Regions from separate parts of the Oceanobacillus sp. M60 genome, predicted to be linked through region 3. Evidence: riboswitches for the same ligand, from Rfam matches in the RefSeq annotation. Region 3 holds a riboswitch; each other region holds the start of a gene.

Region 1 (8,189 bases), 300 kb from region 3:
TCCCGGTACTGATCGTGCGGTGGAATCGCTGGAAGAAGCGGTCACTTTTGCTGAGCAAATTGGCTACCCTGTGATGTTAAAAGCATCTGCAGGCGGTGGAGGTATCGGAATGGAGGTTGTTCACACTTCGGATGAACTGCGAAAAGCTTTTGAAAATAACTCCAAGCGGGCCTTGTCTTTCTTTGGGGATGGAGCAATGTTTTTAGAGAAACACATAACAAACAGCAGGCATATTGAAGTACAGGTTTTAGCAGATTGTCATCAGCATACGGTTCATTTATTTGAAAGAGAATGCTCTATTCAGCGCCGGAATCAAAAGGTCTTAGAAGAAGCCCCATCGCCATCTATTTCTGAAGCACTTCGCATGAAATTAGGAGAAACAGCTGTTATCGCTGCGGAGGCAATTGATTATAGCAATGCCGGAACAATTGAATTTTTAGTTGATGAATCGGAGCAATTTTATTTTTTGGAAATGAATACACGTATTCAGGTAGAGCACCCCGTCACAGAAGAAATAACAGGGATTGATATTGTCAAAGAACAGATTCGTATTGCCAATCAGCAGGCACTGTCTTTTACACAGGAAGAAATCACCCGAAACGGGCATGCGATAGAAATAAGAGTTTATGCAGAAGATCCCATTCGATTCTTTCCATCGCCCGGAAAAATCACAGCACTGGAACTGCCTGAAGGAGAAGGTGTCCGTAATGAATGTGCTGTTGCATCCGGAGATATGGTAACTCCTTTTTATGATCCAATGATTGCAAAACTGATCGTTTTTGGGGAAAACCGGGCAGAAGCGAGGAATAAGCTGGAAAAAGCGCTTGGTCGATTCAAAATAGAAGGGATAAAAACCAATATACCGATGCTTCAGGAAATTATCACCTATGAGGCATTTAAAAAAGGAAATACACCAACAAACTTTTTAGATAAATATTATCAACCAACTACAGGAGGGAATTAAGATGGAGATTAAAGCATCGATGGCAGGAAATGTGTGGAAGATTACAGTGCAACAGGGAGAGGCTGTGGAAGAAGGGCAGGATGTCGTTATTCTAGAGTCAATGAAAATGGAAATTCCGATTGCTTCAGAGGGAAAAGGGATTTTGAAGGAATGGAAGGTGCAAGAAGGAGATTTTGTTAATGAAGGAGATACGATTGCAATCGTTGACTAAATCAGTTTGGAGTGAACGCCTATGCAACTTGTAAACGTAGAAACAGTGGATAATCATATCGCTGTTATCACATTAAATCGGCCGGAAGCAGCCAATGCATTATCTTTCGCGTTACTAACAGAGTTAGAGAATTGTATTCAAAAAATCAGTACGGATCGTGCTATACGCTGTGTGATTATTACAGCCAGCGGAGAAAAAGCTTTCTGTGCCGGAGCAGATTTAAAAGAACGAAAGGCAATGAATGAGGAGGAAGTTGTTGCTGCTGTACAGAAAATTAGCAGACTTGCCGATTCCATAGAAAAAATAGAGGTTCCTGTAATTGCTGCTATTAATGGCGTCGCCTTTGGAGGTGGACTGGAAATCGCTTTAGCCTGTGACCTGCGCATTGCGGCCAATCATGTAAAGCTGGGGTTGACGGAAACCTCTCTGGCGATTATACCCGGAGCCGGCGGGACACAGCGTTTGCCAAGATTAATTGGAATCGGCCAGGCGAAACTGCTTATTTATACTGCCAAAACAATTTCAGCAGAGGATGCATTAGCCATTGGACTGATTGAGCGGTCAGTCGCCACTTCTTTTTTACAAGACGAAGCAATAAGTATTGCCCGGAAAATAAGCCAAAATGGACCGATTGCTATGAAGCAGGCTAAACAAGCGATTAATCAAGGAATGGATCTTTCGATAGATGAAGCGGTTCAATTGGAACATGCAGCTTATGTAAAACTAATACCGACAAAGGACAGAAAAGAAGGATTGCTTGCATTTCAAGAGAAAAGAAAGCCTGATTACCATGGAAGTTAAAGCCGGAAAGGAGAATGCTTATATGCCTGTGAATCAAGAACTTAAGGAGCGTATAGAAAAAATAAAAAAGGGAGGAAAACAAAAGTATCACGACAGCAATGCTGAAAAGGGCAAGCTTTTTGCTAGAGAAAGAATCCAGCTTCTTTTTGATTCTCATGAGATACTTGAGGATGGTTTATTTGCCAATGCGATGGATGAAGACCTGCCGGCAGACGGCGTGGTTACAGTAACAGGAAAAATAAACGGTCAGACAGTTTGTGCGATGGCAAATGATTCGACCGTCAAAGCAGGAAGCTGGGGACAGCGGACGGTGGAGAAAATTTTACGTATTCAAGAGACGGCTGAGAGGCTGGAGGTGCCCATGGTTTATCTGGTAGACTCTGCCGGTGCCCGAATTACAGATCAAATAGATATGTTCCCGGGAAGAAGAGGAGCGGGACGTATTTTCTATAATCAAATTAAGCTGTCAGGAAGAGTGCCGCAAATCTGCTTATTGTTTGGTCCATCCGCTGCCGGCGGTGCCTATATTCCGGCCTTTTGTGATATCGTTGTCATGGTTGAAGGGAACGCATCGATGTATTTAGGTTCACCGCGAATGGCTGAAAAGGTCATTGGCGAAAAAGTTTCTTTAGAGGAAATGGGCGGAGCAAAGATGCACTGTACAACCTCAGGAGTAGGCGATGTTTTAGTAGATACCGAAGAAGAAGCGATTCAATTTGCACAGAAGTACTTAACGTATTTTCCTGCTAATTTTCGTGAGAAGCCAAAAAAAGCAGCATCTGTAGAACCAAAAAGCTTTGATAAGCCAATCAGCGAAATTATTCCAGAAAATCAAAATGCTGCTTTTGATATGTATGAACTGATTGACCGTACAATTGATGAAGGCAGTTTTTGTGAAATAAAAAAGCGGTTTGCTCCAGAATTAATTACTGGGCTGGCCCGTATCAACGGTCAAAGTATAGGAATCATTGCTAATCAGCCACGTGTAAAAGGAGGCGTTCTTTTTACGGATTCAGCAGATAAAGCAACAAAATTTATCCAATTATGTGATGCGTTTGAAATTCCGCTGCTGTTCTTAACGGATGTACCAGGATTTATGATTGGAACAAGAGTGGAGAAGCAGGGAATTATTCGCCATGGAGCCAAAATGCTGTTTGCAATGAGTGAGGTAACGGTACCTAAAATTTCTGTTATTGTCCGAAAGGCTTATGGAGCTGGTCTATACGCGATGTCAGGGCCGGCTTTCGATCCGGATTGCTGTTTAGCCTTTCCAAATGCACAGATTGCTGTTATGGGACCGGAAGCAGCAGTGAATGCAGTAGAAGCAAATAAAATCGCTCAGCTTCCAGAAGAAGAAAGGGAGGCATATATCGCAGAAAAGCAGGCCGCCTATAAAGAGAACATTGATATTTACCGCTTAGCTTCCGAAATGATTATTGATGATATCATTGATCCAGATCATCTTCGGAGCGAGCTGGCAAGACGTTTCACCATTTATCAGAATAAGAAAAAGCAATTTACCGAGAGAAAACATGGGGTTTACCCAGTGTAAACAAATAATGGAAACGCTTAGGCTAGAATGTGGTCTAAGCGTTTTTACTGAAAACAAAAAAACATTAATTCACCATAATTGTATTATGTAAACTAAATGATGAATTTTAAGGACACGATGAAAAAAGCTGCTCAATCGATTTAGCATCGTACTCTATAGCAGGAAAATATAATTACATGTGATAAAACAACCAGTCGCCGCTTACAGCAAAAAGATATCTGCTAATATTATCAATAGATTTTGATCAAGAAACGCTTCATTAAATTAAAATTTCCACTTGACATATTTTTTAGAATTCGATAACATATGAAGAAATCTTAAAAAACTAAATAATGTAATTCCTTATCAAGAGCCGGGGGAGGAACTGGTCCTATAATCCCGCAGCAACCATTACTGGAAACGCAGTAAAATGGTGCTAATTCCAGCAAGTTTTCACTTGAGAGATGAGGCAGTGTGTAAAGAAACCCTCTTCTCCTGGAAAAGGGGTTTTTTCATTTTTAAACAAGGGTAGGGAGGGAATAATTTCAAAGGGGCAAGCATGGCTTAAAACCGAGTAATTAGATAGGTAAAGTTTAATTATTATTGTGGCTGTAAGAAAATTAACGAGATGGATTTACAATTTGTATGATTTTATCGCAGCACAAATCAGTGGGCAAAGGAAACAGACCAGGTTCACGATGTCCTAGGGCTGAAACTGGGACTGGGACTGCGATTACTCGTCCCATCGAAGAGCTTTTGCGATTAACCGTCCTATTATAAAGAGTTGTGCGTCGAAAAACCTTCACTAATTGAAGTTTCACTGTATGACAAACCAAAATTTTAAATGTATGAGGAGAGATTTCATTGACTAAAACAGATAGTTTATATCAAAAATCTTATTTTAACCGGATAACAGAATTAAAAGAATATGCACCGGAAGCGTTTCAAACTTTTTTTGCTTTTAACGATAAAGCATTAGCTGAGGGTGAATTATCAGTTAAATTAAAGGAATTAATTGCGGTAGCCGTAGCGCACATTACGGGGTGCCCGTACTGCATTGATTTACATGTGGGGAATGCTAAAAAAAATAACGCTGATAAAGAGGAAGTAACAGAGGCCATTTTTGTTGCAACAGCTCTAAAGGCTGGTTCAGCGGTTGCTCATGGTGTGAATGCGCTAAATGCGTTTGATGAAGAGGAAAAAGACGAGCTGTACAAAGCATCCTATTTTAATAGATTAACCGAATTTGGTGACATTGATGCGGATACATTCAAGGCATTTGCTGCTTTTGATCATAAATCTATCAAAGCAGGCAAATTGACCGAAAAGGAGAAAGAGCTTATCGCGGTGGCATCAGCACATACCACAGGCTGCCCGTATTGCATTGATCTGCATACGAAAAACGCCAAAAAAACAGGATCCAGCCTAGAGGAAATATCAGAAGCGATTTTTGTGGCAGCAGCTTTAAAAGCCGGGTCCGCAGTGGCACATAGTGTGAATGCCTTAAATGCTTTCGATGAATCTTAAGTAATCAGCAATTCAGAAGTAAGGGCCGATACCAAAATCAATGGCTGACTGCATCAAATGAGAGATAGTCAATTATAGATTTTGGTGAAGCGGTCAAGATGAAAATTTATGAGAAAAGGAGCTTATCGAAACGATGACAAAACAAATTCACCTGAATGGATTTATTCAAAATTCACCTTCCCCTCACTCGACAGGATTATGGAAGCATGAAAAGGACGAGGGGACAAAACATAATGACCTGTCATATTGGATAGAAACAGCAAAAATCCTGGAACGCGGTAAATTTGATGCCATGTTTATTGCTGATGTGCTTGGAACCTACAGTGTATATGAAAATAGTCATGAAGCAGCTGTCCGGCATGCTGTACAGCTTCCGGCTCATGATCCATTGATTCCGATTTCTGCTATGGCGGCTGTCACTGAAAATCTCGGCTTTGCGCCAACAATTTCTGCTACATATGCACAACCATACGCACTCGCAAGGCAGCTATCTACACTGGATCATTTAACGAATGGAAGAGTTGCCTGGAATGTGGTGACTTCTTATTTAGAAAGCGAGGCAGTCAATCTTGGCCTTTCCAGCCGTCTTCCTAAGGAACAGCGCTATGACCGTGCAGATGAATTTCTCGAAGTCGTTTATAAACTTTGGGAACACAGCTGGGATGACAATGCTGTTGTTCATGATGGCGCAAAGGATACATTTGCACAGCCGGATAAGGTTCGTTTGATTAATCATGAAGGTGAATTTTTCAATGTACCTGGTCCGCATTTGGTTGAACCTTCTCCGCAGCGTACGCCTGTTTTATTCCAAGCAGGAGCTTCACCAAAAGGAAGAGATTTTGCAGCGAAACATGCAGAGGCGGTTTTTACTAAAAATCATTCCTTGGATGCGTTAAAGGCCTATGTTGCAGATATTCGGAAACGAACAGAGGAACAGGGCAGAAATCGGCAAGATATATTTGTTTTTCCTATGATTTTGCCAATCATTGGGTCAACGGAAGAAGAAGCGCTGGCAAAGTATGAAGATTTAACAGACCACGTCAGCTACGAAGGAACTGCGTCTCTCCTTTCCGGACATACAGGAATCGATTTTTCAAAATATAATCCGGATCAGTATATTGAAGATATACAGACAGAAGCAGTACAGGGAAATCTGGATATGTATACAAAAGATCCTAATAAGAAATGGACACTGCGGGAAGCTGTTAAAAATCATGGACTCGGCAATGGTACGGTGAAATTTATCGGAACACCTGAACAAATTGCAGATCGAATGGAAGAATGGGCATTTGAAGGTGACGTGGATGGTTTCAATATCGCGCAGACCTATTCTCCGGATACATTTCGGGAATTTGTGGATTTAGTTGTTCCTGAATTGCAAAAACGCGGCATTTACCGGACTGAATATGAAGGGAAGACGCTTAGAGAAAATATGTTTGGAAATGGAACACCCCATTTACCCGATAATCATCCTGCGCGAAAGCTTGGCAGCTTTCAGCCGAGATAACGGAGAAGTACATTTCCTGTTTTACTCGTATGTGCAAGGAGGTCAGAGATGAGTACAATTATGCTTTATACATGGATCGGTTTTGCAATATTTCTAGCTGTCATGCTGATCCTTGGTTACATAAGTGCTAAAAAAACGAAAAACATCAGTGATTTCGCTACAGGCGGCGGAAGTCTGGGACCCTATGTACTGGGCCTGTCCTTTGCTGCTACCTATCTAAGTGCAGCAACTTTTCTGGGTTACCCGGGATGGACTCATGACTGGGGATTGTCTAACCTCTGGCTGTTTTTGGCGATGATCGGCGGCGGGCCAATAGGAGTGCTGATGGTAGCTAAAAAAGTAAGAAAGCTGAATACAAAACAAAAGTCCCTTTCCCTGCCGGATTGGCTTGGTGACTTCTATAATAGTGATATTTTAAGAGTGGGAACTGGGCTGATTTTACTTTTTAACATTTTTTATATAGCAGCTCAGTTTGTAGCAGGAGCAAGAATTTTTGAATACCTTTTGGGGATGTCTTATACAAGCGGATTGATATTTATCGCAGTCATTGTTGTTCTGTATGTTTATGCCGGAGGAGCATTTGCTGATATTTATACAGATGCTGTCCAAGCGGTTATGATGGCAATTGCAGGCTTAGCTATATTTATTTCCGGAATTATTATTTTCTGGGAAGGAAGTGTTACAGCAACCTTCACTGGCATTACAGATAATCTCAGCGTGCAGAATGGGAATTTAGTAAGCGTATTTAACCCTGATTCGCTCCATTTCTATTCGTTTGGAGCAATATCTGGCGCGATTATTATTCAGTGGGCCTTTGCTTCTGCACCGCATTTATTCAATAAAGTGCTTGGCTTAAAGCATGAAAGAGACCTGGGAAAAATGATTCTAACCTATGTTATTACCGCAGCCTTTTGTCTGCTTGTTCTTTTTGGAGGATTATACAGCAGAACAGCGCTTGGGGACAATGTTGCAGCCGCTGATTTAGCATTGATGGAGTACGTAGTTTGGGCCTTTCCGGCAATCTTTGTAGCTCTTTTTGGAATCGTTATTCTTGCTGCAGCCATGTCCACGACGGACGGGATATTCGTCTCCATTTCTACGGTGTTCGCGAACGACATTTTCCTGAAATTCCTCGTGAAAAAGAAAATTATCAAGCTAAGCAATGAGAAGGCGCAGAAAATTGCGCTCAAAATCAGCCGTCTAGCTGTTCCACTGGTGGGGCTGATCGCCTTTTTAATTGTATTACGGCCGCCCGCATATATGGGCGATGTCATGTGGATTGGGATTTCCGGCATTGCTGCAGGAACGATGGGACCGATATTACATGCTATCTACAGTAAGAAAAAAGCTCCAGCGAGAGCGGCAGAAATCTCGATGGCAGCAGGTTTGTTTTCCTACCTTTTTATTTACTTTACTGGTATTATCCCAAGTACCATGTCTGCAGGCGCTGCGGCTACTTTTATTGGTATAGCAACGATTACGATACTGGCAAAAATATTGAAAAATCCTTCTTTACCACAAGAGAAGGAAACAGAAAAAAATCAGGTCCGGGCAAATTAAAGAGGGGGTGAGTATGGATGTTTGTTAATCCGATGCTTTCCGTATGGCTTTACGGATTTATCTTTTGTCTTATTATCATCGGTATCTC
Region 2 (8,189 bases), on a different contig from region 3:
GGAGAAAACAGCCTAATAACCCATTTATCGGCGGCTTTGTGAAGGAGGATATTTTCTCGCCGTACTTAAATCAGTCCAGGTGTGAAATTTACGAGCTTAAAGTCACTGAAAAAGAATATGAATATATTAAAACCTTTATTCAGCATATAGAGATTGATAAAGAGAAATACCGTTATAATTTTATCGGTCTGTTCGGGGTTATGATGAAAATAAAAATTACACGGCAGACAGCCTTTTTTTGCTCACAGTTTGTGGCAACCATTTTACAAAATGTAACGAGCCTTCCGCTGACAAAAGATCCTTATTTTACAACACCAGAGGATATTCGGAGTGCTCCTAATTTAAAGCTTATCTATGAAGGGGTATTATTACATTATAAAGACATAGATTCGTTATCACTGACAGAACAGCCATCATTATCTTATATTTCTAATTTATAAATGTCATGATAAGGCATCTAAAAAGCACAGCGTCTCACTGGAGGCGCTGTGCTTTTTTGGGTTTCATTCAAACAAGTCCTGCATCGCGTCCATGCTGACATCTTGAATGCCAAGAGTTTCATAAGGGACGACAAGTTTCATGGTAATATTATTTGCTTCTAAGTCCATATGGTGTACAGCAACATCGAAATTCCCCTGTAATTCCATATCAGTAACAGCTACATAAATTTCCTGGCTGTCTGGATCAATAGTTACCCATTCAGGCATTGGCAAAAAGCGATCCATATATTCCATGATTTTTTTGTTCGGCAGCTCTAACAGTCCAACGGATATCGACTTTTGCTGTAGGATAAGGTCCCCATTTGCCTGTTCAATCGGTTCAAAACGGACGGATAAAGGCACCGTAGAGGAGAAAACAGGCAGTTCTCCCATCAGATGCACATCATCTTCAAGCAAAATACGGTAATGATGCTCTGTTCCCTCCAGTAATTTTTCAATATAAGCATTGACTAGATTATTTAAGTTTTGCTTGGTTGTCTGAATATAAAACTCAGAGCTTTCCTGCTCGTCTATCATGGTATTTGGAGGGAATGCATTATTGGAAACCGGCCAAAAAATAAGTACCAGCAGAACCAGCAGGATAAGGCCGTTAAAGATGAGGAGACCGAAAAACCCGGCCCTCCATTTATTATTGATTTTTATTTGTCTGTTCTTTATTCTCATTATGTTTTCATCCCAACTTAATTAAAATATTCCAGAATACGTTCAGCCATTAAATAATATCCGTCATAATTAGGGTGGAAATTATCTTCTGCAAATAAGTCTGCAGCATCGTCATCAAATAAATCATCAATTGGAACAAAAGTGCTGTTTTCATTTTCGCTGACAATTTCTCTTCCGATATCATTCCAATTCAGAACGATTTGATCCAATTCCGGGATATCCTCAAAATAATTTTTAAAAGGATTAAATATACCTAATAGATAAATAGAAGCATCCTCATTAAGGGAACGGATCGTATCAAATATCTCATGTAATCGTTCTTCATAGGATGTTTGTTCTTCATTGAAATAGCTGATCTCTAAATCCATGATATTTTCCTTCAGTACTTGCATAATATCATTCGCACCGATGGTTATGATAATCATATCTGCTTCTTCTAAAGCCTCAGCTAATGCAGGTTCTTCCTCCAGACGGTGAAGCAGCTGGTCCGTTCGGTTTCCGCGCTTTCCGAAATTTTGAAAATGAACGTTGGTATCAAGAACCTGGAGTGTTCTGTCTAATATCCCGACATACCCTCCCTGATCTGTATCGTCCCCTACCCCTTGCGTCAGGGAGTCTCCGAGTGCCACAATATTTACATCTTCCTCCGAAGCAAATTCAAATGTATTTTCTAAATCTTCGTCGACAGCGATTGGAGTATTTTCCTGCTCTTCAACGTCCCCCATAACCTCTTCGCTCTCTTCGGGTGTTTCTTCCTCATTTTCTGTTTCTTCAGGCGTAATTTGTTCTCTTAATGCTTCTTCTTTTTCCCGTTGTTCCGAGTTTAATTGAAAATAGGGCAGCTGTAAAATTGCAAAAACAGCAATAGCGGTAATCAGAGTGGAGCTAATGAGAATAAACCATTTCTTTTTCGTCATTTTCATCATCACACCTACGTGTTCTTTTCTTCTAGTTTATGTTGGAACAAATAAAATTACCTAAGAATACGAAAAGGAAATTAAATTTGTTATATGTGTATTTGCAAAATGGATTGGTAAAGTTTCATAGAATATATGCGTCTTCTTATAGTCTTATTTTAATCAAGGATAATCAATACTAAACAGATTAAATGAAAAACGCCTTCTAATTTTTAAGCTAGAAGACGTAACCACATTATAGTATAACATAAAACGAAACATCAATCAGTGGGAGTGTTGTTTTTCTCCATGATAAAATTACCCGCCTTTCTTAACAATAAAACATGGAAATGTTCTATAAAAGAAAGGCGGGGAAGGATGTTATTTTTGTATTTAACGTCCGGAGCTGCGTAATTCAAGAGCAAATTGCGCCGGCTGAACGGTCGAAAGAATAAACACTTCAGATGATACTTCAGGAGCAGAAGCTGTGAATAAAATCGTGCCCTGATAAGCTGCGTTTTCTTCTGGTGTCTGTTTACCTTCCTGCAGCCATATTGCATCAGCTCCTGTTAATATATCTGTTGTCACTTCATCGATATCTGCCGCAGGAATTACCTCATAGCCTAATTTATAGAGAGGAACAATTTCTTCGTCCGCGATGCCGACAGTAATAATCCGCTTTTTGCGGACACCTTCGCTGCGGTCAAATGGGGATTGAAGTAAATTTTGCACTGCTATTTCCTCGGCTGATTTTTGATTGCCCTGTGATTTTCCTGTTGCTTTATCAATGGCTTGATCCAAGTCAGCTACAATATCGTCAAATGACTCTAAACCAATGGATAAACGGACCAATTCTTCCGTTGTACCGCTTTTTGCCAAGTCCTCATCTGTCAATTGCTGATGGGTTGTAGAAGCAGGGTGGATAATAAGCGATTTGGCATCCCCCACATTGGCGACATGAGACCAGAGCTGCACATTATCGATTAGAGTACGGCCTGCTTCTCGTCCGCCTTCAATACCAAATGTAATAACTGACCCAAAACCGCCCTTTAAGTATTTTTTAGCAAGCTGATGGGAGGGATGTGATTCCAGCCCCGGGTAGTTGATCCATTCTACAGCAGGGTGATTTTCCAGGTAAGCTGCTATTTTTTCTGCATTTTCGCTATGCTTCCTGATGCGTAAGTGTAAAGTTTCCAGGCCTTGCAGTAATAAAAAGGCATTTTGCGGACTAAGCGCAGGTCCGATGTCACGTAATAATTGGACGCGCAGCTTGGTAATGAATGCAGCAGGACCTAAATCCGCATATTTTAAGCCATTATAGCTCTCATCCGGCTCGATAAAATCAGGGAATTTATCATTATTCCAATCAAATCTGCCGCTGTCGACAACGACACCGCCGATGGTTGTGCCATGTCCGCCAATCCATTTCGTGGCGGAGTGAACCACAATATCCGCACCCCAGGTTAACGGCTTGGCAAAATAAGGGGCAAATGTATTATCAATAATTAAAGGAATGCGATGATTATGAGCAATATCAGCCACCGTTTCGACATCAAAAACATATAAACTTGGATTAGTGATGATTTCTCCAAAAATTGCTTTTGTTTTATCTGTAATTGCAGCCTCAATAGCATCCGGGTCAGTTCCATCTACAAATTTTACATTGATTCCATAACGGGGGAGCGTGTTGGCAAATAAGTTATACGTCCCGCCATATAGATTGCTGTCCGCGATAATCTCATCACCGGCACGGGTGATATTTAAAATCGCCATCGTAATAGCTGCCATCCCGGAAGCTAGACCTAAAGCACCGACTCCGTCTTCTAATTGTGCAATCCGCTGCTCAAATGTATCTACCGTCGGATTCATAATTCGAGTATAGATATTACCTGGCTCTGCTAATCCAAATAAGTTTTGTGCATGCTCTGTATCACGAAAAACATAAGAGGTTGTTTGATAGATTGGAACAGCACGTGCTCCGGTTGTCGGGTCTGGAACCTGCCCCCCGTGTAACAAAATCGTTTCGTCTTGCTGTACTGGATAGTTTGACATTGTATTTCCTCCCTTTTTATTGAAAACACTCTTTTACCTGAAAAAAGCTCTCTTCTATAATGAAGAGAGCTCTGATAACTGACTTAGAACCCTCTCTTATCTTTCAGATGATATATCTGTAGGATGGAGCACCTGAATGTTCAAGTTGCCGGGCTTCACAGGGCCTATTCCCTCCGCCGCTCTTCATAAGAGATTCTGCTAAATATTTTGAAATTACTTGCGAGTATATAGTTTTACAGGTTAAAAGTCAAGTGTTTTACTAGGGATTAATAGATGAAATAAAGTGAATCTTCCTTCAGCGGGGATTTCTTTCATCCTTACTGAAGGAATTATCACAAAAGTATGACCTAAAGGCCTTTGGACGAACCGGGCCGTTACTGGCTGAAAACTATGCCTTTCTTCTTTTTCTCCGCGGTGCATCCCGGTAAATACTGGCCATATAGATAATAAGTGCAGCCCAAATCAAAGCAAAGGTAATCATATGATGTACCGTAAAGGTTTCATTATATAGAAATACCCCCAGAAAGAACATAATTGTCGGTGCCACATATTGTAAAAAGCCAACCATTGCCAATGGAATCCGTTTGGCCCCTGCAGCAAACAGCAGTAAAGGTATTGCTGTAACACCCCCCGCGCCTATAAGTAAAAGATTGTCCGATGTAAACAAAGGAGAAAAAGTAAAAGATCCTTCTGACGGAACAAATAGTAAATACAATAGAGCAATCGGAGCCACTACAAGTGTTTCAATAGTAAGTCCATACATTGCATGCAGATGGAGTGTTTTTTTAATCAATCCATAAAAGCCAAAGGTGATGGCCAATAACAGCGAAATCCAAGGGAACACACCATAGCTCAGTGTTAAATAAAGTACGCCGATACCGGCAAGGATGAACGATAAGACCTGTCCTTTCGTTGTCTTTTCTTTCAATACAAATACCGCTAATAAAATGCTGATCAAAGGATTGATATAGTACCCTAAGCTGGCCTGCAGCACATGTCCATGCTGAACCGAAAAAATAAATAGAAACCAGTTAATAGATATAACGATGGAAGCTGTAATGATAGCGATGGTTTTCTTTTTATCTTTTTTCAGCTCGTGGACCGTTTCAATCAGTTCACGCCAATTACCTGTCACCAGTACTAAAAAAATCATGAAAATTAAGCTCCAGACAATCCGGTGGGCTAGTACTTCGCCAGCTGGAACATGTTCAAGAAACTTCCAATAGATTGGAAAGATTCCCCATAATAAATAAGCAGCAAAGGTAATAACCGCTCCCTGTTGTAAAGATTTATCCTCCATTATCCATTCCTGCCTTCTGAAAAAATTAAACTAAAACCAATATTAAAACTTTATGAGGCAGGAAGCAATAACTTTTAAATAATGTATTCCGTAAAACGAAGCTTCATGGAGCGGGAGCTTTGTTTTCTTTGTACGAAATATTAGATATTTTTTTGAGCCGGAAACATTTCCAACAGCACAGGAATACTTTATCATAAAGAGAGAGACTTATCTGAATTATTACCTTTATCAGGATCGGGGAGAATATAAATGAGCAAAAAGTTTAAACATATGGAAACAGCAATGATTCACGAAGGGTACGATTCCAAAGAGCTGCTTGGCAGTTTAACACCGCCCATTTTTCAAACATCTACATTTACCTTTGACACAGCGGAGCAGGGGGAGGCACGTTTTGCCGGAGAGGAAGAAGGACATGTCTATACGCGTGTCAGTAATCCGACCGTGCAAATACTGGAACAAAAGCTGGCCGCATTGGAAAAGGCTGAAAAAGGACTGGCATTTGCCTCGGGGATGGCTGCCATATCTGCCGTTTTGATTGCACTCACCAAAGCAAATGACCATATTATTTGCTCGTCCGGACTATACGGCTGTACCTTTGGACTGTTGTCGATGATGGATAAAAAATATAATATCCAGACAGATTATATAGCTATGACAGATGCGGAAAGTATAGAGGGAAAAATCAGGCCAGAAACAAAGGTATTTTATATTGAGACGCCGATTAACCCGACAATGGAAGTAATTGATTTGAAATTAGTGATTGATATTGCTAAGCGGCATAATATTTTAGTTGTGGTGGATAATACATTTTCTACACCGTACCTGCAGCGTCCGTTGGAATTGGGGGCAGATGTGGTAGTGCATAGCGCGACAAAATATTTAAGCGGTCATGGTGATGTGATTGCGGGCATCGCCGCAGGAAATAACGAATTAATGGAGCAAATCGCAGCAACGACGCAAAAGGATATTGGCGGTGTGCTTTCGCCGTTTGATGCCTGGCTGGTTGTTCGCGGAATGAAGACATTGCCGCTCCGAATGGATAAACATTCGGATAATGCCCTGCAAATTACAGAAAAACTAAAGCAGCATCCAAAGATTAAGCATGTATTTTATCCGGGTGATCCGGATGCGGAAGGCTATTCAATTATGAAAAAACAAATGAAATCTGGCGGAGGCACCTTATCTTTTGAGATAGACGGCGGAAAGAAAGAAGCGCAGACTTTTCTGAATAAACTTCAATTTATAAACATCGCTGTCAGTCTTGGAGATACAGAAACATTGATTCAGCATCCGGCAACCATGACACATGCTGTGATTCCTGATGAACAACGCCGGAAAATGGGAATAACAGACGCTCTGATTCGGTTATCTGTCGGAATAGAGGCATGGCAGGATATTTGGGAGGACTTGGAGCAGGCGCTGACATAATTAAAATAGGGGATTCAGTTATTTGCCGGAAAAAGAACGTTTTATATAGAAGAAATAGCAGATACGCAAGCTATGGGTAAAACGAAACTTCATTAACCCTTTCACGCTGAATGAAGTTTCGTTTTGTGCTATGATAAGAGCAGAATTCCCTTTTTTATTGGAAAAGAAGTGATGGGAGCAGGATATATGGGCGTTTACTCAATCATAATTGGATTAATTTTTGTTATAAATATTGCGTTAGCTATATCCATTATTTTTCTGGAAAGGAAGGATCCGACCTCTTCCTGGGCATGGGTAATGGTATTGCTGTTCATCCCTATTTTAGGATTTATTCTTTATTTAATTTTTGGACGGCCCATCAGCAATCGCCGGATATTCAAATGGGATCAGCGGAGCCGGATGGATGTGAAGAAGGCTGTACAAAAACAAATCAATGCCATTGAGGATGACGCTTTCCTGTTAAATCATGACGATTTAAAAAAACATCAGGATTTAGTCTATCTTCATCTCCGTAATGACAATGCTGTTTATACAGATAATAATGGCGTAGATATTTTTACAGATGGGCATGAAAAATTTGAGGCTCTTTTAGAAGATATCAATCGGGCAAAGCATCATATTCATGTACAATATTATATTATGCGGAGTGACGGGCTAGGGAGCAGGCTTGCGAATGCATTAATAAGAAAAGCAAAAGAGGGGGTATGCGTCCGGCTTTTGTATGATGATATGGGCTCCAGGTCACTTAAGAAAAGCTACATAAAAAAATTAAAAGAAGCGGGCGTTCTGGTAGAAGCATTTTTCCCATCGAAATTTATTATTAATTTTAAAATCAATTACCGGAATCATCGCAAGCTCACGATTATTGATGGAGAAATCGGATACATTGGCGGTTTTAATGTTGGAGATGAATACCTGGGAATGAAAAGCAAATTTGGTTATTGGCGTGATACTCATTTGCGGGTGATAGGTGATGCAGTGCAAAGTATGCAGACACGCTTTGTATTGGATTGGAATCAGGCCTCGAAGCAGAAAATTCCTTACGAAGAAGAGCATTTTCAAACTATCTCTGGAGGGAATATAGGGATGCAGATTGTCTCCAGCGGACCCGATTCGGAGTATGAGCAAATCAAAAACGGATATATTAAGATGATCATGGAAGCAGAAGAGTATATCTATATTCAGACACCTTATTTTATACCAGATGAAAGCTTGCGTGATGCACTGCGTATTGCCGTGCTATCCGGAGTAGATGTCAAAATTATGATTCCCAATAAACCGGACCATCCCTTTGTTTATTGGGCAACCATGTATTATTGCGGGGATCTGCTTGGCGCCGGTGCAGAGATT
Region 3 (8,189 bases):
ACAGCTGCAATTCCGTTAAAATATGGCTGGAAATCAAGATGGTTATTTGCTTTTCTTGATTTAACCGGATCAATAACCTGCGAATTTCCGTAATACCTTCCGCATCTAAACCATTAATTGGTTCATCAAGCACTAAACAATCCGGGCTGCTTAAAAGAGAAAGCGCGATTCCCAGCCGCTGCTTCATCCCCATAGAGTATTCTCTAAATTTTTTCTTCTTTTGATTGGCCAGCCCGACAATTTCCAATACGTCATATATCCGCTTCTTTTCCGCAACTCCCCTTTGAATCCGGAAGTACTCCAGGTTTTGAATTGCTGTAAAATCCGGGAAAAAGACCGGCGTCTCTATCATAAATCCCATTCTTTTTTTCGCCTGCATCATTTCTTTGCCGGACTTACCAAACAAGTAAATTTCTCCCGTTGTCGGCGTTAACTGCCCTGCAAGCATTTTAAAAATAGTCGATTTACCAGCACCATTTTTACCAATTAAGGCACAAATCTCTCCTTTTCCTACAGAAAAATCAAGCGGTTTAATGACTTCTTCCTGCTTAAATTTCTTAGTTAATGTATACGTCTGAATAACAGCACTCATTTTCTCGGCTCCTTCACTCTATTTTCTTGTTTCCAGTTTAGCGCAAGAGCCATTAAAATCCTTTAAGCAAATCATAAAGAATTCATAAAGAAAGACAGAACAGAATCAAACCAGCATGAACCCGACACCCCAAATGGTTCTGATATACTCTTCAGGTGTGACTTCAGCCATTTTTCTGCGCAGATTGGAGATATGGACACTAATGGTATTATCATCCCCGACATACGTGCCTTTCCAAATTTTTTCGTAAATCTCTCTTTTAGAAAAAGCATGCTCCGGATGACTCATAAATAAGAACAAAATATCAAACTCCGCATTGGTTACCTGCAATGATTTGTTCTCTAGTGTGACAGACAGCTTTTCAGGAAAGATAGTCAGACCACGCCATACCTTTTCGTCTTTTTGTGAGGGCTGGCCAATCGATTTTCGCAGCTGAACCTCTACACGGGCTTCTACTTCTTTCTGGTGAAATGGCTTGGTTATATAATCATCGGCTCCCATTTTCAAGACTTGGACTTTATCCTCTATTCCAACCTTTGCGGAAATCACAATAATGGGGATTGCGCTTTCCTCTCTGACCTGGGTAATAAATTCTTCGCCGCTTATCCCCGGCAGCATCAAATCTAATAAAATCAAATCGAATGGATTGCTTTTCAGCTGCAGCAGACCTTCTGTCCCTGAATAAGCAGAAACTGGCGCCATCCCCATTTTTGTTAAAATTACCTGCAGCAGTTTGCTGATTTCCTGATCATCTTCAATAATTAAAATTCGTTTCTCTTCATTCACGTTTACCACTCACTTTTGTATGATTGCTATTACTTTATTATAATAATCACTCTTTTGTCGTTTGAAAAGTGCACCTGTCTAAATCTTCACCAAAACAAATAAAGGAGTGCATAGGAAATTTAAAATGCATACTCCTTTATATAGAAAAAATAATCAATTAATAACCTGTTACAGCATTCTTTAATATAGGCATGTTTTCTGTGTTTAAATGCTTCCCCTCCACACATAAAACAGTCATCTGAGAATCTGTTCCTGCAGCATGAAGCGCTCCTTTTTCCCAAAATGCTGCTTTACCGGCAGTCAGAGGGATTTTGTTCTCCTCCTCGCCGCAGACCCAGCCTTCTCCAGATACAATCATGAAAAGCTGATCCGCCTGTGCTTCGTGGAAAGGAATGTTATCCTCTATTCTTAAATACATATAACTCATTCTTATATCATCGGCATCAAATAAAAGACGATGCGCAGTAAATTTCGTTGTCTCTGAATCCATCGATACACCGGATTCTTGCTCAAACGAAATAATCTTCAAATGAACCAGCCCCCTATTCTGATTAAATCGCAAAACCTATTCCGCTTCATAACGAATCATCGTCCACATCCCAATATCTTTAAAGCCCATTCGTTTATAAATGCTTCCAGCCGCAGGGTTATCATAAAAAAGACAAAGCGACTTCCCCTCTGCTAATAATGCAGTGCATAATTTCTCCATACACTTCGTTGCATAGCCTTGACGCTCATACCCTGGGCGCGTACAAACAGCAACGATCATGGCAGAATGGGAATTTTCAGCGGTCGTCGATGCAGATGCAACCATCGTCCCTTCCTCATCACGAATAAAATAGGTGCGTCCTGTCTTATTTTTCTCTGCATGCTCCCTCGATTCAACAGTTATATTACTTGCTGCAAATTCCGGAATAGACTCCAGCATTTTGATGTTCTCTTCATAATCAACAGGCTGCAAATATTCTACCTGCTCAGCTTGTTCTAAAGTCGTTGTGTAGCTTAATTCTTCACAAGCTGCATAATACATTTCTCTATGTACATGAATGACTTTATCCATGTGTTTAAGCAAAGGGGTGACAGCCAGTTTCAGACCACTCACATTGCACCGCTGTTTATAGTCGTTAATCCTCTCCGCAAACCCTTTTACATCATACTCCCCTTCACTGTAAATAATGAAATTCTCACGATAGCGCAGGAGAACAGCGATTAAATCTTCCTGTTTCCATTCTCCCCAGACATCTTGAATATCTGAGTCATAGCCAAACGCTTCAATGTCTCCAATAATAAACAAATTTTCTGCAGCCTTAGGCTCAACTAACTCCATTACTTTTACATGATCCTCTTTTGTCAGTTTTCGTATCATCCTGCTTCCTCCAATAGACGTCAATAGTAGCTTCTAATTTTACATTCTTTCAGGTAAGACATTCATTCCTTCTCTTACTCCTCATCGCATTCCCATCAATCAGAAACATGAATCAATATTTTCCCGGTACTCTTCCTGCTGCTGATAAAATCATGTGCTTCCGCTATTTTTTCAAGAAGAAACACTGCACCGACTTTTATTTCTAATTTTCCGCTCCTTATCAATTCAAGGACATTTTGAGATACGGCTTCCAATGTCTCCGGCCTTTCTTTTCTAGTGGTACCTAAGCTGAATCCCAGTACAGACCGGCAGCTCGCATGCACGTCCTTTGTATTAAAATTTCCAATGCCGCCTGATGAATTCCCAAAATGAACCAGCCTGCCAAAATGAGATAAAACCTTCATACTTCTTTCTGTTATCTCTCCAGCCTGCGAATCAAAAATAATATCTACACCTTTACCATCTGTTGTTTCTTTTATTTTTTCATCAAAATCCGTATATGTATAAACATCATCCGCTCCTAATTCAAGCGGCACGCTGCTTTTTTCAAGGCTGCTGACCGTACCAATAATTCGTTTGGCCCCGAGCAATTTGACCATCTGAATAATCGTTGAACCGACACCACCGGCCGACGAATGGACTAAAACCGTATCATCTGGAGTTATTTGCGCTAAATCATGTGTTAACTTATAAGATAAAAATCCGACAGTCGGGCATGCTGCAGCCATTTTAAAATCTAATTCATCTGGAATTTTAAAAGTAAGTAACTCCGAGGCCAGGACATATTCCGCATAGGCGCCCCCTTTTGGAAAGCATATAACGCGGTCACCAGGCTTGACACTTTCTACAGATGCTCCAACCTTCTCGACTGCTCCAGCGGCATCTAAACCTAAAATCATCGGGAAATTCGCCTTCGCTTTACTGCCATTTCTGTTCTTAATATCAGCATAATTCACGCTGGTATAAATTACTTTAATTAAAATTTCATCGGGTTGAGGTTCTGGCTTTGGTATTTCTTTGAATTGCAGCACGTCTGATCCGCCAAATTCATTCATCACAACCGCTTTCATCTTATTTCCTCCTTTTTTATGTCAGCTCTTTCTTAAACAGAACGCGATCATTGCCAAACCCATCATAATTTGCTTTTACTGCTGCACCATCTACTGTTTTGTCTCCTCGCTCGATCACAAAGCCCATTTTTTGATGAAACGCAATCGATGTTTTATTTACGGGAGAAGTGATGGAGCGGATGATTTTCCGATCAGCCATTTTAACTTTGGTGAAAAATTTCTCATAAAGTGTTTTTCCAATGTCTTTCTTCCTGTAATCCGGGTGTACACCGACAAAATGAATATATGCTTCATCTGACTGATCTTGAGATAAAAATCCAATTAAAAAACCTATTATCTCGTCATCTTCTTCTGCGATAAAGCTGGTATTCTTAAAATGTTGAAAAAATAATTTAGGCAGCATTCCTGCCATATCACGCCCGCCCCACCAGTCGTTTATCTGCGGAATCAGGACATCATAATCCGAACTTTGTAAACTGCGAATTTCCATTCTACATTCTCCCTTTTATTTGAAACGATGTACTATCATTCGTATAAATTCTTTTATTTACCATGATAAAACAGCTGAATATTCTTATTGTTATTACTAATATATCAAAAAATTATAATGATTTCTTTCTTTGTTTGAATAATTTTTCACGCCCGTATGTTAACCTTGATTTAAATTAGGTTGACAAAGAGAGGAGCGTTTTTTTGTTCAAATCGTTTAAAAATCAATTCATCCTTTCGTCAGTTGTTTCAATATTATTCATCATAAACACTTACTTACTTTTTAATTTTACTTATCAAATCAGTGACATAATGGCAAATTTATTTTTGTTCATCACCTTAGCTTCCGTTTTCAATACTGGTTTATTAGCTCAAAAGTATTTTCATTCAAAACAATCTTCTCTAAATGATTCATAGTACGTATTCAAAAAAGTTCGACAAAAAGGAGATTTGGAAAGCCCACCTCTCCAAATCTCCTTTTTCTCATATCCCTTATTTCCACACATCTTCAGCAATTCGCACAACATGCCGGATTTTTTCCCATTGCTGTTCCTCACTCAATAAATTTCCTTCCTCTGTAGAAGCAAACCCGCATTGAGGACTCAGGCAAAGCTGATTCAACGGTACATAGCCCGCCGCTTCTGTAATTCTTTCTTTAACAGCTTCCGGATCTTCCAGCTCGCTGAACTTAGACGTGATAAGACCCAGCACAATAAATAAATCATCACGGTTCACATGACGCAAGGGTTCAAATCCGCCCGAGCGGTCATCATCAAACTCCAGGAAAAGACCATCCACCTGTAGGCCGCCAAAAATCGTTTCTGACACCGCCTCGTAACCGCCGCTTGACATATAGGTAGATTGGAAATTTCCCCGGCAAATATGCATTGTTACCAGCATATCATCTGGTCTGTTCGCAATCGATTCATTGATTGCTCTCGCACATAATTCAGCTGTTTTCTCTGGATTTCTTCCTTTTTCAATCAACGAATTTCTGCCCTTCTCTGAGAAAAAGGTTGCCCAGGACGTATCATCCAGCTGTAAGTAGCGGCAGCCTTCATCGTATAATGCCTGAATCACCCCTTGATAAGCAGCAACCAGGTCATCAATAATGGCTTCATCATTTTCATAAATTCCTTCTTCAAACTCCGCCCGGAAAAAGAGCATGTTCGGGCTCGGAATCGCAAATTTTGCAACCGCATCTCCAGCAATACCATGCAGGAATTTATAATGCTCAATCATATAATGATTACTAAAACCAATTTTACCGGTTACCTTAATGCCTCTTTTTTTCGTTTCCACACCAGTGAATTGCAAGCCTTGTTCCGCGCTATAGCCTTCCACGCCATCTAAGCCTTCCAGAAAATCAAAATGCCACCAGGCACGGCGAAACTCCCCATCCGTCACGGATTGAAGTCCTGCTTCTTTCTGCTGTTCTACCAGTTTGATAATTTCCTCATCTTCCATTTGACGCAATTGTTCTGAGCTGATTTCCCCTTTTGCCTTTTGTGCACGCGCCTCTTTTAAACGCTGAGGACGAAGAAAACTCCCTACATGATCTGCTCTGAATGGAGCCCGTGTATTTTTTGTCTCTGCTGATATTGCCATCGAATACCCCTTCCTCTTTATCTGCTATATTCATTCTATATTCCATTAAAAAAACCCCTTCCGAAAATAGAAGAGGTTCGATATGATAAAATCTCTTTTTATCTTCAAGCAAAAATGCTTCTGGAATTAGCACAGTACAAATCAACGTCTGCTGCTAAGGCTTCAGCGGGCCAGTCCCTCCACCTTTCTCGATAAGAATATATGGAATTATACGAATAATCACAGTTTACTTTACATGGAAGCAATGAATTCGTCAAGGAGAATCCCAAAATATAGGAACCTTGCTGCAATTGATTTTAAATCAAGATTACGTTAACTTTTTTTATCGGAAAAAATTTTATAATCTTCACTAATCACAAAAGCAGCCAAATACAAGCAGAAAAATAAAATAGCTGCTCCTTCCCACGATACACTATTCCTCGTAAATAAGGACTCAATAAAAAATTTATAAAAACAAACACTAAGGAACCATTGAGCCACATAACTCAAAAGCATTACTTCCTTTGTCTGCTTTATTTTCGCTGCTTCAAGGATTAACATGTATAACAAATCAAACAGCATCCCCAACACATAAGACAGAAACAGAAACCCGCCGAAGTAAAGAAAATTCATAAAAACAGTATCAAAAAATTGTATTTCGATAAGTTTCCAGCCTGCTAAAATATTAGATAATCCATGTGTTATCAACATTGGATTGACGACAATAGCCGTAATACTAGCTATTAGCAGACCAGCAATAAGCAGATTGGCAATAAAGGTCGCAATCTATTTGTTTCTTATTCACAATGGTTAGAGCCCTCCATATGCTATAACACGTTTTTAACGCCAAATCGTATTAACTTTCAAAAAGCACTTATAAATCTTAATAACTGTCTTATATTGCTATATGATAATTTCATTGTTATCATTCTTTGAAGTTTTTTAATATATATCTTTATTTTACCACTATATTTACACATATCTTTTACTAAGACTTCTTTAAGGGATGAAATACACAATTTCGTTCCCCCGTTCTACATCAAAAAAGTACCAGACATCTAACAATGATAAATTGTTACAATGCCTGGTACTTTATTTAGCTTGATATTAGAGCCTTAGCTGACACGATTTCCCGGTTTTATCTCTTCTTTTAATTTAAAAGAAAGAATAAATCCAACGATAGCAATAATTGCTGCTACGATAAAGGAAACATTCACACCATGAATAATACCATTGATATCCTCACCTGGTATAGCTGCAGTGGACATGATTGTTACAAGCACTGCTGTACCAACCGAGCCAGCTACTTGGCGGAATGTATTATTCATTGCTGTCCCGTGCGGAATCAATTCGTTAGGCAGCTGGTTCAATGCCATGGTTGTCATAGGCATCATTACCATGGCAATCGAAATCATGCGAATGGCATTCATGGTTGCCAGATAGTTGAAGCTTGTATCCGCAGATAAATTCGTGAATGCAAAAGTTGTCAAGGCTAGCAGTAACAAGCCGCCTCGAGCAAGCCATTTTCCTCCGAATCTATCAAAAAGATAACCGGTAATCGGGTTGGAGAATCCCATTATAATCGCACCGGGCAACAAGACAAGCCCAGATTCAAGCGCCGAGAAGCCAACCATATTCTGCATATATAACGGCAAAATAACATTTGTCCCAATCATCGCAGCGAAGACCAGCATTCCAAGCGCCGTTGCTAACGTGAATGTGCTGTGTTTGAATACCCGGAATTCAAGAAGCGGTTCTTTCAAGTTCAACTGTCTGGTAATAAACCAATAGAGAGAAATGCTGCCGATAACAATCGTAAGAATGACCTGAAGACTGAGCCACCCTGCGTCGCCGGCGACACTGAAACCGTATAGAATTGCACCGAAGCCGACTGTAGAAAGGATGACCGATAAAATATCCAATTTCGGTTTCTTCAGCTCTGTTACGTTTTTCAATAAGAAGTAAGCCGCTATCATATCTAAAATAGCAATCGGCAGTACAACATAGAATACACTGCGCCATGGGAACTGATCCACGAGCCAGCCTGAGAGACTCGGGCCAATCGCCGGCGCGAATGCAATAACTAGTCCAAACAGTCCCATTGCTGTACCTCTTCTATGAACAGGAAAGGTCAGGAATAATATCGTCTGCATCAGCGGCATCATAATGCCGGCCCCTGAAGCCTGCAAAATCCGCCCAACCAATAACAATGAAAAGTTTGGTGAAATTGCTGCAATAAACGTGCCGATAGTGAACAATCCCATTGCAGTCATAAATAATTTACGTGTTGTGAATTTAT

The links. Region 3 has a riboswitch for S-adenosylmethionine ahead of ACW0TQ_RS18340 (5-methyltetrahydropteroyltriglutamate--homocysteine S-methyltransferase). Riboswitches for the same ligand answer to the same signal wherever they lie in the genome.
Region 1: it holds a riboswitch for S-adenosylmethionine, as region 3 does, so the genes downstream of both, ACW0TQ_RS16945 (carboxymuconolactone decarboxylase family protein) here and ACW0TQ_RS18340 (5-methyltetrahydropteroyltriglutamate--homocysteine S-methyltransferase) in region 3, are expected to answer to the same signal.
Region 2: it holds a riboswitch for S-adenosylmethionine, as region 3 does, so the genes downstream of both, ACW0TQ_RS11545 (O-acetylhomoserine aminocarboxypropyltransferase/cysteine synthase family protein) here and ACW0TQ_RS18340 (5-methyltetrahydropteroyltriglutamate--homocysteine S-methyltransferase) in region 3, are expected to answer to the same signal.

The regions. Positions count from the first base shown of each region.
Region 1 is NZ_JBSSNH010000007.1:19,560-27,748, reverse strand. It holds gene ACW0TQ_RS16965 (acetyl-CoA carboxylase biotin carboxylase subunit) at 1-964, shown strand, start outside; gene ACW0TQ_RS16960 (acetyl-CoA carboxylase biotin carboxyl carrier protein subunit) at 966-1,175, shown strand; gene ACW0TQ_RS16955 (enoyl-CoA hydratase) at 1,197-1,976, shown strand; gene ACW0TQ_RS16950 (acyl-CoA carboxylase subunit beta) at 1,999-3,528, shown strand; SAM riboswitch class I at 3,868-3,978, shown strand; gene ACW0TQ_RS16945 (carboxymuconolactone decarboxylase family protein) at 4,366-5,034, shown strand; gene ACW0TQ_RS16940 (LLM class flavin-dependent oxidoreductase) at 5,168-6,541, shown strand; gene ACW0TQ_RS16935 (sodium:solute symporter family protein) at 6,590-8,101, shown strand.
Region 2 is NZ_JBSSNH010000004.1:172,821-181,009, reverse strand. It holds gene ACW0TQ_RS11560 (hypothetical protein) at 1-440, shown strand, start outside; gene ACW0TQ_RS11555 (YpmS family protein) at 504-1,163, opposite strand; gene ACW0TQ_RS11550 (SGNH/GDSL hydrolase family protein) at 1,181-2,080, opposite strand; gene ACW0TQ_RS11545 (O-acetylhomoserine aminocarboxypropyltransferase/cysteine synthase family protein) at 2,453-4,111, opposite strand; SAM riboswitch class I at 4,205-4,303, opposite strand; gene rarD (EamA family transporter RarD) at 4,500-5,411, opposite strand; gene megL (methionine gamma-lyase) at 5,661-6,839, shown strand; gene cls (cardiolipin synthase) at 7,026-8,189, shown strand, end outside.
Region 3 is NZ_JBSSNH010000007.1:318,655-326,843, forward strand. It holds gene ACW0TQ_RS18310 (ATP-binding cassette domain-containing protein) at 1-592, opposite strand, end outside; gene ACW0TQ_RS18315 (response regulator transcription factor) at 698-1,378, opposite strand; gene ACW0TQ_RS18320 (cupin domain-containing protein) at 1,536-1,907, opposite strand; gene ACW0TQ_RS18325 (GNAT family N-acetyltransferase) at 1,944-2,744, opposite strand; gene ACW0TQ_RS18330 (zinc-binding dehydrogenase) at 2,840-3,814, opposite strand; gene ACW0TQ_RS18335 (GNAT family N-acetyltransferase) at 3,831-4,304, opposite strand; gene ACW0TQ_RS18340 (5-methyltetrahydropteroyltriglutamate--homocysteine S-methyltransferase) at 4,796-5,911, opposite strand; SAM riboswitch class I at 6,007-6,109, opposite strand; gene ACW0TQ_RS18345 (MDR family MFS transporter) at 7,006-8,189, opposite strand, start outside.